2 regions of the Rhodococcus sp. NPDC003318 genome follow, and region 2 is predicted to be linked to the other one. Evidence: riboswitches for the same ligand, from Rfam matches in the RefSeq annotation. Region 2 holds a riboswitch; the other holds the start of a gene.
The links. Region 2 has a riboswitch for S-adenosylmethionine ahead of ACFYVR_RS08055 (putative leader peptide). Riboswitches for the same ligand answer to the same signal wherever they lie in the genome.
Positions count from the first base shown of each region.

Region 1: linked by a shared signal. The riboswitch ahead of ACFYVR_RS10690 (bifunctional o-acetylhomoserine/o-acetylserine sulfhydrylase) and the one ahead of ACFYVR_RS08055 (putative leader peptide) in region 2 are both predicted to bind S-adenosylmethionine.

Region 1 covers NZ_JBIAOU010000004.1:266,525-271,429, forward strand. The annotation lists gene ACFYVR_RS10690 (bifunctional o-acetylhomoserine/o-acetylserine sulfhydrylase) at 1-1,135, opposite strand, end outside; SAM riboswitch class IV at 1,266-1,379, opposite strand; gene ACFYVR_RS10695 (TIR domain-containing protein) at 1,555-4,905, shown strand, end outside.
Region 2 covers NZ_JBIAOU010000003.1:143,911-148,815, reverse strand. The annotation lists gene ACFYVR_RS08070 (ABC transporter permease) at 1-586, opposite strand, end outside; gene ACFYVR_RS08065 (ABC transporter permease) at 579-1,652, opposite strand; gene ACFYVR_RS08060 (ABC transporter substrate-binding protein) at 1,656-3,296, opposite strand; gene ACFYVR_RS08055 (putative leader peptide) at 3,405-3,470, opposite strand; SAM riboswitch class I at 3,496-3,590, opposite strand; gene ACFYVR_RS08050 (NADH:flavin oxidoreductase/NADH oxidase) at 3,767-4,882, shown strand.

The DNA.
Region 1 (4,905 bases), on a different contig from region 2:
CCCCGATGTTAGCGACGTGGCTGTGCAGGGTGAGCGCGTCGACGAACTTCTTGCCCGCCTCGATGCCCCCGGCCAGCTCGAACGCGACGATCGCGCCCGCGCCCTTCGGGGCGAGCTTCTGAGCCCGCTCGTACCAGGGGGAGCTGGGCAGACCGGCGTAGGCGACCGAGGTGACCTCGTCCCGGCCCTGCAGGAACTCCGCGACCCGCTGCGCGTTCTGCACGTGCCGCTCCACCCGCAGGCTCAGCGTCTCGATGCCCTGGCTGATCAGGAACGCGTTGAACGGGGACACCGCCGACCCGAGGTCGCGCAGCAGCTGAACACGCGCCTTGAGCGCGTACGCCGGCGCACCGAGGTCCGCGAACACCACGCCGTGGTAGCTGGGGTCCGGGGTGGTGAAGCCGGGGTGCCTGCCCTGCGTCCAGTCGAAGGTGCCGCCGTCGACGATGACACCGGCGATCGCGGTGCCGTGGCCGCCGAGGTACTTCGTCGCCGAGTGCACCACGATGTCCGCGCCGTGCTCGAGCGGGCGGAGCAGGTACGGGGTGGCGACGGTGTTGTCGACGATCAGCGGGATCCCGGCCGCGTGGGCCACCTCGGAGATGCCGGGGATGTCGAGGACGTCGTTGCGGGGATTGGAGATCGATTCGCCGTAGAACGCGACGGTGTTCGGGCGGACGGCGGCGCGCCACTGCTCGAGATCGTCCGGGTCGTCGACGAACGACACCTCGATGCCCAGCTTCGGCAGGCTGTAGTGGAAGAGGTTGTAGGTGCCGCCGTACAGGCTCGGGCTCGACACCACGTGGGAGCCCGCGCTCGCGATGTTCAGGAGCGCGAACGTCGACGCCGCCTGACCGGACGACAGCAGCAGCGACGCCACGCCACCCTCGAGCGCGGTGATCCGCTGCTCGACCGCGTCCTGCGTCGGGTTCATGATGCGGGTGTAGATGTTGCCGGGCTCGGCGAGACCGAACAGCGCGGCGGCGTGATCGGTGTTGTCGAAGGTGTACGACGTCGTCTGGTAGATCGGCAGTGCACGCGCCTTGGTGGTGGCGTCCGACGTCTGGCCGGCGTGGATCTGCTTGGTCTCGAAGGTCCAGTTGACGGTCGGATCGACAGGAATGTTCTCGCTCATGGGTTGTCTCTACTCCAGGAATGCGGGGGAGAGGGCGCAGCGGCGCCCGGGGCTGCTGGGGCCTATCTGCGACAACAACACATGGTGAACCTCCGGTGGGTCGTGGCCCGGTTGTGGGTCCGTCCCAGCGGACCCGCGCTTGTCCTCCGACTGCCCGGAGGACCAGGTCATCACCCGGGGCACCCCACCGCGGATGGAGGGTTGCCGACCAGCGAGCCGGGGCTTGGCGCTGGCACTCATGACCTGCCAGGGATCTTAGCGGCTCGGGTGGCGTCGTCGACAGCCGGGACTCGACCCGAACTGCTGCGCCGGAGGGCGCTGCCGATTTCCGGGTAGCGGACTACTCGTGACGCGGCAACCCGGACGCGTCACCGTGGACTGACAGCGACCCGTTCCCGAGTGCCCAGTGGTGATCCGCAATGTCGCGCGTGTTCCTCAGTCATTCCAGCCGTGACAACCGGCAGGCGATCGCGCTCAAACACTGGCTGGTCGAGAAGGACCCCGGACTGGCGGACGAGATCTTCCTCGACCTGGACCGTCACACCGGCATCCCCGTCGGCGTGCGCTGGAAGGACGCGCTGACGCGGGCCAACGCGCGCTGTGAAGCAGTGATCTGCCTGCTCTCCCGGCACTGGGACGACTCCCGCGAATGCCAGGCCGAGTACCGGACCTCGGAGAACCTGAACAAGCCGATCTTCTGCGCGCGACTGGAACCACGCGTCGGACGCGAGATCACCGCGGAGTGGCAGCGTTGCGACCTGTTCGGGGAGGGGCCGACCACCGCGATCACGATCGCCGGCGAACCGGAACCCGTCGTGTTCCTGACCGAGGGGCTGGAGCGGCTCTACGACGGGCTGGTGCGGGCCGGGGTCGGTGCGGGTGGCTTCCCGTGGCCGCCGCCGGGCGACCCGGGCCGGGCGCCCTATCGCGGGTGGGAGCCGCTCGACGAGGTCGATGCGGCCGTGTACTTCGGCCGGGACGCGCAACTCGTGCGCAGTCTCGGAGCGCTCCGCGGCATGCGCACCTCGGGCGCCGACACCCTCTTCGTGATCCTCGGCCCGTCGGGGGCCGGGAAGTCGTCGTTCCTCCGAGCGGGCCTGTTGCCGCGACTCGCTCGTGACGACCGGCATTTCCTACCGCTCGACGTCGTCCGGCCCGGGCGACGACCACTGACCGGTGACGGCGGACTCGCGGACGCGGTCCACGCGCTGCGCACCCGGCTCGGCCTGACCCGGCCGACGTTGGGTGAGATCAAGGCGGCCTGCCTCGACGAGGGCGAGCGGCTCGCGCAGTGGCTGCACGAGGCGCAGGACGCGGCGCTCGGCAGGCTGGTCGACGTTCCGGTCGGGATGCCGCCGCCGACGCTCGTGCTGCCCGTGGATCAGGCCGAGGAGTTCTTCGGCGCGGAATCAGGTCCGGAGGCAGCGCAACTCCTCGCCCTGCTCGCGCGACTGCTGGACACCGGCACCGGCACCGGCGCGGCGCTGCCGATGCTCGTGGTCTTCGCGATTCGCTCGGACTGCTACGAGCCGCTGCAGACGGCCCCCGAACTGGCGGCGCTCGGGTCGGTCGTGTTCGACGACCTCAAACCGATGCCCCCGACCCAGTTCAAGGAGGTCGTCGTCGGGCCCGCCGACAGGGCGACCGAGGCCGGCCGGCCGCTCACCGTCGAGCCGGAACTGGTCGACCGGCTGCTCGACGAGTCCACCCACGGTGCGGACACCCTGCCGCTGCTGGCACTGACCCTGTCGCGGCTCTACCGGGACTACGGGGGAGACGGCGACCTCACCGTGGCCGAATACGAGGCGATGGGCGGGATGCGGCAGGTCGTGCAGACCGAGATCGACGCACTGCTCGCCCGCGACCCCGACGAACGGGCGCGGCAGCTCGAGCGGCTGAAGGCGGCGTTCATCCCCTGGCTGGCCACTGTCAACCCGGACAACGACCAGCCCCTGCGACGTGTCGCCCGCTGGTCGGATCTGCCCTCGGACAGTCGTGCGCTGATCGACGCGTTCGTCGCCCGACGCCTGCTGGTCAAGGGCGAGCGGAACGGCGAGGTCGTGGTGGAGGTGGCCCTCGAGTCGCTGTTGCGGCAGTGGGCCGACCTGGTCCGGTGGCTCCGCGCCGAAGGGGCCGACCTCAAAGGGGCCGACGACCTGGAGCGGACCGCGGCGGCCTGGGAGAAGAACGACAGGAGCGAATCCTGGCTGCTCGGCGGCGAGCGGCTCGCCGACGCCGAAACCCTCGCTGCCAAACCGGGTTTCCGGGACCGCCTGAGTCCGACCCGCGAGTACCTGCTCGCGTCCAGGAGACGCGAGGACGCCCGCCTCGCGGACGAGAAGCGGCGCAGGGACGCGGAACTGCAGGCCGCCCGGGACCGGCAGCAGGCCGCCGAAGCCCTCGCCGCCGCCGAGTCCGAGGCCAAGGAGAAGGCGCAGGCGCACGCCACCGCGCTACGCAAACGGACCCGGACTCTGCGGGCCGTGGTGGCGGTGACCACGGTGGTCGCGGTCGTCGCGGCCGTCGGATGGGTGCGGGCGAAGATCGCGGAGGGCGAGGCCGACACCCGGGCCCGCGAACAGGCCGCAATGGTGATGATGGCAAGCGCCACAATCGAGTTCGACGGTCTGAACCCGGGCGCCAACGACGCGACAGCCATCCAGCGCGTCCTCACCGCACATGCGGTCGACCCCGGCGACAACACGAAGTACGGACTCATGCACGCCGCGCTCGCCGAGCGCGACCTCGTCAGGATCATCGATGCGCCGAACTGGGTCATGGGCGTCGCGGTCAGTCCCGACGGCCGCCGCATCGCCTCCGCCGGCTGGGACGACAGCGTGCAGCTGTGGGATGCCCGGACCGGACAGCCGATCGGTGATCCGATGACCGGGCACGAGAACACGGTGGCGAGCGTCGCCTTCAGTCCCGACGGACGCCGGATCGTCTCGGGAAGCTGGGACAAGACCATCCGCATCTGGGATGCCGACACGCAGCAACCGGTCGGGGATCCGCTCCGTGGCCACGAGAACCTGGTCCTGAGTGTGGCATTCAGCCCGGACGGGCGACGCATCGTGTCGGGAAGCGGGGACAAGACCCTCCGAATCTGGGACGCCGACTCACGAACACAGATCGGTGACCCCCTGACCGGACACGGTGATCAGGTCAACAGCATCGCCCTGAGTCCGGACGGGCGACGCATCGTGTCGGGAAGCACGGACGGGACTGTCCGGATCTGGGATGCGGACACGCACCGGCAGGTCGGGGGGCCGCTGGAGGGGCACACCTCCTGGGTTGTCGGTGTCGCGTTCAGTCCGGACGGGCGCACCGTCGTCTCGGGCAGCACGGACAAGACGATGCGCCGCTGGAACGCCGAGACCGGTGCACCGATCGGCGAACCCCTGACGGGGCACACCCAGGCACTCGAAGCTGTCGCCTTCAGCCGCGACGGGTCACGGATCGCGTCGGGCAGCGACGACAAGACCGTCAGACTCTGGGACGCGAACACCGGTCAACCGATCGGTGACCCCTACACCGGTCACGAATGGTTCCTGTCGAGTGTCTCCTTCACGCCCGACGGCGATGTCGTGTCGGGCAGTTGGGACCGGACGATCCGGGTGTGGTCCACGAAATCCGTTCGTTCTCTCCCGTCACCGGCCGGCGAGGACTCGTGGGTGCTCGCAGTCGCCGTCAGTCCCGACGGTCGCCGGATCGCGACCGGTGGTCTCGACGGGGCGGTGCGGATCTGGGACCGGGAATCCGGCCTGCCGATC
Region 2 (4,905 bases):
CGACGTACAGTGCCCGCCGCACCCGCAGCACCTCCGAACGCATCACGCGGGCGAAGTTCGCGACCAGGCCGACTCCGACGGCGATCGCGACGTTGAGTGTGCCGAAGCCGAGTGCCGTCACCAGGGCCAGCGAGAGCAGCAGCGCGGGAATCGACAGCAGCACGTCGACGATGCGCATCAGGACCGCGTCGACCGATCCACCCGTCGCACCGGACAGCACGCCGACGATCGAGCCGGCGACCAGCGCGATGCCGACGGCGAGGAGCGTCGCGGTGAGCGAGAGCCCGGCCCCGTGCACGACCCGCGTGTACACGTCGCGGCCGATGTTGTCGGTGCCGAACCAGTGCGAGGCGCTCGGGCCCTGCAACTTCTCTGCGGGTACACCCTTCAGGGGATCGCCGGACGCGAACACCGACGGGAACAGCGCGAACCCGATCGCCACGAGCAGCACCACCGCGGAGAGTGCGATCACCCAGTTGCGGCGGAGCCCGCGGACAGCGGTACGCAGTGCCGCCGGACGACTCGGCGCGAGTACCGCGACGGCGCTCGTGGTCCCGAGCGGTTCCCGAATCAACGTGTCAGACATGTATCTTCGCCTCCGGTGTCTCGTCGAGGGACTCGACCTGCGGCCGGGTTCGGCCCTCCGACGTGGAGCGGTCAGGCCCCGGCGACGGTGCGTCCGCCGGGGTGGGGCCACGCGGGGCGCCGCGGCGCCCCGCGTCGACGATGCGCGGATCGATCAGTGGGTACAGCAGGTCGACGGTGAGGTTCACGAGCACGAACACCAGCGAGCTGAACACGACGATGCCCTGCACCACCGGGATGTCCTGCGCCATCACCGACGTCTGGGTCAGGCGTCCGAGCCCGGCGCGGGAGAACACCGTCTCCACGACGACGGACCCGGCGAGCAGGTTGCCCACGAGGACACCGGCGATGGTGAACGCGGGAATGCTGGACAGCCGCAGCGCGTGCCTCGTCTGGATCTGCCAGCGGGACGCCCCCTTGGCGCGGGCGGCTTCGATGAACGGCTGCCGCCAGGTTGTCTGGAGGCTGGCCGCCAACACCTGCGCGATGACCGCACCCGTGGGCAGAGCGAGGGTGATCGCGGGCAGCGCCAGGTGGGTCAGGCCCCCGTCACCGAACGCCGGAAACAGTTTGAGCCGGAAGGAGAACAGTTGCAGCAGAATCAGTCCCACCCAGAAGGTGGGGACAGCGACGCCGAGCGGCGGCAGCGAGAACAGCAGGCTGCGCAGCCAGGTCAGGCGCGTGTAGGTGGCGAGGAACGCGACCGTGGTGCCGAGCAGCACGGCGAGGACCAGCGCGGCGGACGCCAACGCCAGCGTGCCCGGCACCGCGGCCGCGATCGCATCCGTCACCGACTGACCGGTGACGAGGGAGGAGCCGAAGTCACCCCGAATCGCGCTGGTGAGGGCGTGCCAGTACTGCACCCACACCGGCTGATCCAGTCCGTACCGGGCCTGCAGCTGCTCGACCGCGGCCTGGTCGATCGTGGCTCCGCTGTTGACGGCCGAGTCGACGGCGATGCTGACCGGATCGGACGGCAGCAGGAACAGGACGACGAACGAGATAGTGAACGCCGCCCACAGCACGCCGAGCGCCTGCAGGATGCGCGATCCGAGGTAACGAGTCATCGGTTACTCGCTGAGCCAGGTGTCGAAGAACTGCAGACGAGCCGACGCCTCGAACTTCAAGTCCTGCACGGAGCTCGCGGCGCCGATGGCCTGGGAGAGCTCCACCGTCGGCAGGAACAGGCCGTTGTCCAGAATGAGGTTCTGAGCCTGGTCTAGCAGCGCACCGCGCGCAGCGGGATCCGTCGTCCGCAGCTGGTCGGCGAGCGCCTTGTCCAGATCCGGGATCGGACCACGGTTGTTCAGGTTGCGCCCGTCGATCCCGAACGAGGTCCGCAGGATGTCACCGTCGGCCCGAGTGCTGTTGTAGTACACGGCGTCGTAGTTCTTGTCCGACATCCGGGCCGTGAACTCGGCGTTCGACACGAGCGCGAGTTTCAGGTCGACACCGACCTCCCGCAGTTCCTGCTGGACGAGTTCGAGAATCGCCTGGTTGCCGGCGAACACGGCACTGAAGGTGACGGTGAAGCTCAGTGGCTGACCGGCCTTGGTCCGGATGCCGTCCGGACCCGGCACCCAACCGGCGTCGTCGAGGATCTTCTTCGCGGCGTCCGGGTCGTAGGTGACGTCCGCGAGCGGGGTGTAGTCGGGGGTGCGGGACGCGAGCGTCCCGGTGGCGGGCCGGAAGTCGGGGCCGAGCACCGTGTCGACCAGCTCCTGCCTGTTGATCGCCGGGATCACCGCGGCGCGCACGGCCGGGTCGGCGAGGACGCCGCGTGCGACGTTGGGCTGGAATCCGAACGGAATGCCGGGGTTCGGTGTGGTGAGGATACGGCCGCCTGCACCCTCGATCTGCGGTGCGTCCTGCGGCAGCGCGTCGGAGACCGCGTCCAGCTGACCGGACGCGAGAGAACCGCTGCGGACACCGGATTCGGGGACGATGGTGAATTCGATCCTGTCGAGGTAGGCCTCGCCGTCGTGCGCGAACACGTCGGAGCCCCACGCGTAGCCGGCGCGTTTGACGAGGGTCGCCGACTTGTCCTGGACGTAGCTCTCGTAGACGAACGGGCCGGTGCCGGCGAGGTCGCCCGCGCACCGCTGCTCCGCGGACTTCACGACGTCCTTGTCGGAGAGGAATCCGAGCTGGAGGGTGGAGGTGGCTTGCAGGAACTGGGAATTCGGTGCCGAGAACCCGATCTGCACGGTGCGCGGGTCGATGACGGTGGTGCCGGTGTAGCCGGACAGGTAGCTGCCGGCGAGCGCGGCCTTCGCCGGGGTCAGGGTGGTCAGGACGGCGTCGAAGTTCTTCTTCACGGAGTCGGCGGTGAAGGCGGTGCCGTCACTGAACGTCACCCCGTCGCGGAGGTGGAACGTGAACGACGTGGCGTCGGCGTTGACATCCCAGCTCTCGGCGAGCCACGGCTTCAGTTCACCGGTCTCGGGATCCTGGTCGGTGAGCGAGTCCACGATCTGCCGTGCCACGTAAATGGTCTGGTTGGAACCGGACTGGGCCGGGTCCGCGCACGTCGGGGCCTGGGACAGGCCGTAACGCAGGGTGCCGCCGGCCTGCGGAGTGCCGGCCTCCGACGACGTGTCGGACGTGCCCTCCGAGCCGCAGGCGGCCAGTCCGGCGGCCAGGGTCGCGGACGCGACGGCCGCGAGCGCTGCGCGGCGCCGCGACGCGGAGGAAGTAGACGAAAAGAACACCGGGGCTCCATGATCTCGACATGGCACCGGCAGCACCACTGGTGCTGCCGGTGCCGACAAAAGAAGAGGGGGGCGAAAGGAAATGGCCCGGCCTGTGGCCTGGACCGGTCAGCGCCGACAGAGGCCGGCGGAAACGCGACACAGGTCGACATGCAACCGCGCCCACGCGGTCACGAAGCCTTCAGCGGTCACGCACACTCCTCCATCGTTCCCGGCGGTAGCACCCGCACCCGCTTGGGCAGGGGGTTGCTGCGACGTCATCGAGCCGGGTCTCTCGGTCGCTCTGGATGGTCGTCGCCGACGTTAGTGCCCGCACCGCCCGCGACCCACCCTTTCCTTCATCACGATCGGAACCCTTCCCCCGGGTGCCGCAGTGGTCACTAGGCTCGGGTGATCCATGCCCGCGCCGCTCGGAGCACCGCGCGCAGCCGGGCCGCCCCTTCCCCGTACCCCACCGCGAGGCGCCACACATGACCATCCGGGTCGAATCCACGGTCGACACAACCCGATCCGCACGACACCTGTTCGAACCGTTGACCCTGCGTGACGTCACCTTCACGAACCGCATCTGGCTTTCTCCGATGTGTCAGTACTCGGCGGTCGACGGCGTCCCCGGCGACTGGCACCTCACCCACCTGGGTGCACGAGCAGCCGGCGGGTTCGGGCTGGTCGTCGCCGAGGCCACCGCGGTGACGCCGAACGGGCGGATCAGCCCGCAGGACACCGGGCTGTGGAACGACGAGCACACCCGCGCGTGGTCCCGGATCGTCGAATTCGTCCACGGCCGCGGCACCCGCGCCGGCATCCAACTCACCCACGCGGGACGCAAGGCATCCATCCACCGGCCCTGGGACGCCGCGCAGGGCAGTATCCCCGAAGCCGACGGCGGCTGGCCGGGGGTCGGCCCGGACGCGTCGCCCTTCCCCGGACTCGCGGCGCCCCGCGCACTGACCACCGGCGAGATCGCCGGAATCGTGGGCGCATTCGGCGAGTCCGCTCGCCGAGCCGACCAGGCCGGGTTCGACCTGCTCGAGATCCAGGCCGCGCACGGTTTCCTCATCCACTCGTTCCTGTCCCCACTGAGCAATCCCCGCACCGACATCTACGGTGGGTCCGCCGAGGGACGCGTCCGGCTGCTCGCGTCGATCGTCGAGGCGGTCCGGGTGTGGTGGCCCGCGAGCAAGCCGCTGTCGGTCCGTTTCTCCGCGACCGACTGGCTCGACGGCGGACTGACCCCCTCCGACATCGTCGCGATCGCCGAGCGGATCGTTCCGCTCGGCGTCGACCTGATCGACGTGTCCAGCGGCGGCCTGCTGCCCGCGGACATTCCGCTCGAACCGGGCTACCAGGTGCCGCTCGCGCAGCGGATCCGATCCGGCGCCGGGGTCCCGGTCGGCGCGGTCGGCCTGATCGACGACGCCCGGCACGCCGCCCGCATCCTCGACGACGGCAGCGCGGACGTCGTGTTCCTCGGTCGGGCGGCCCTGCGGGACCCGAACTGGCCGCTGCGCGCCGCGAAGGAACTCGACGTCGACGACCGCGAACGGCTGTGGCAGCCGCAGACCGCCCGCGGCGACTGGAGTTGAACTCCTCGACGCCCCCGGTCACC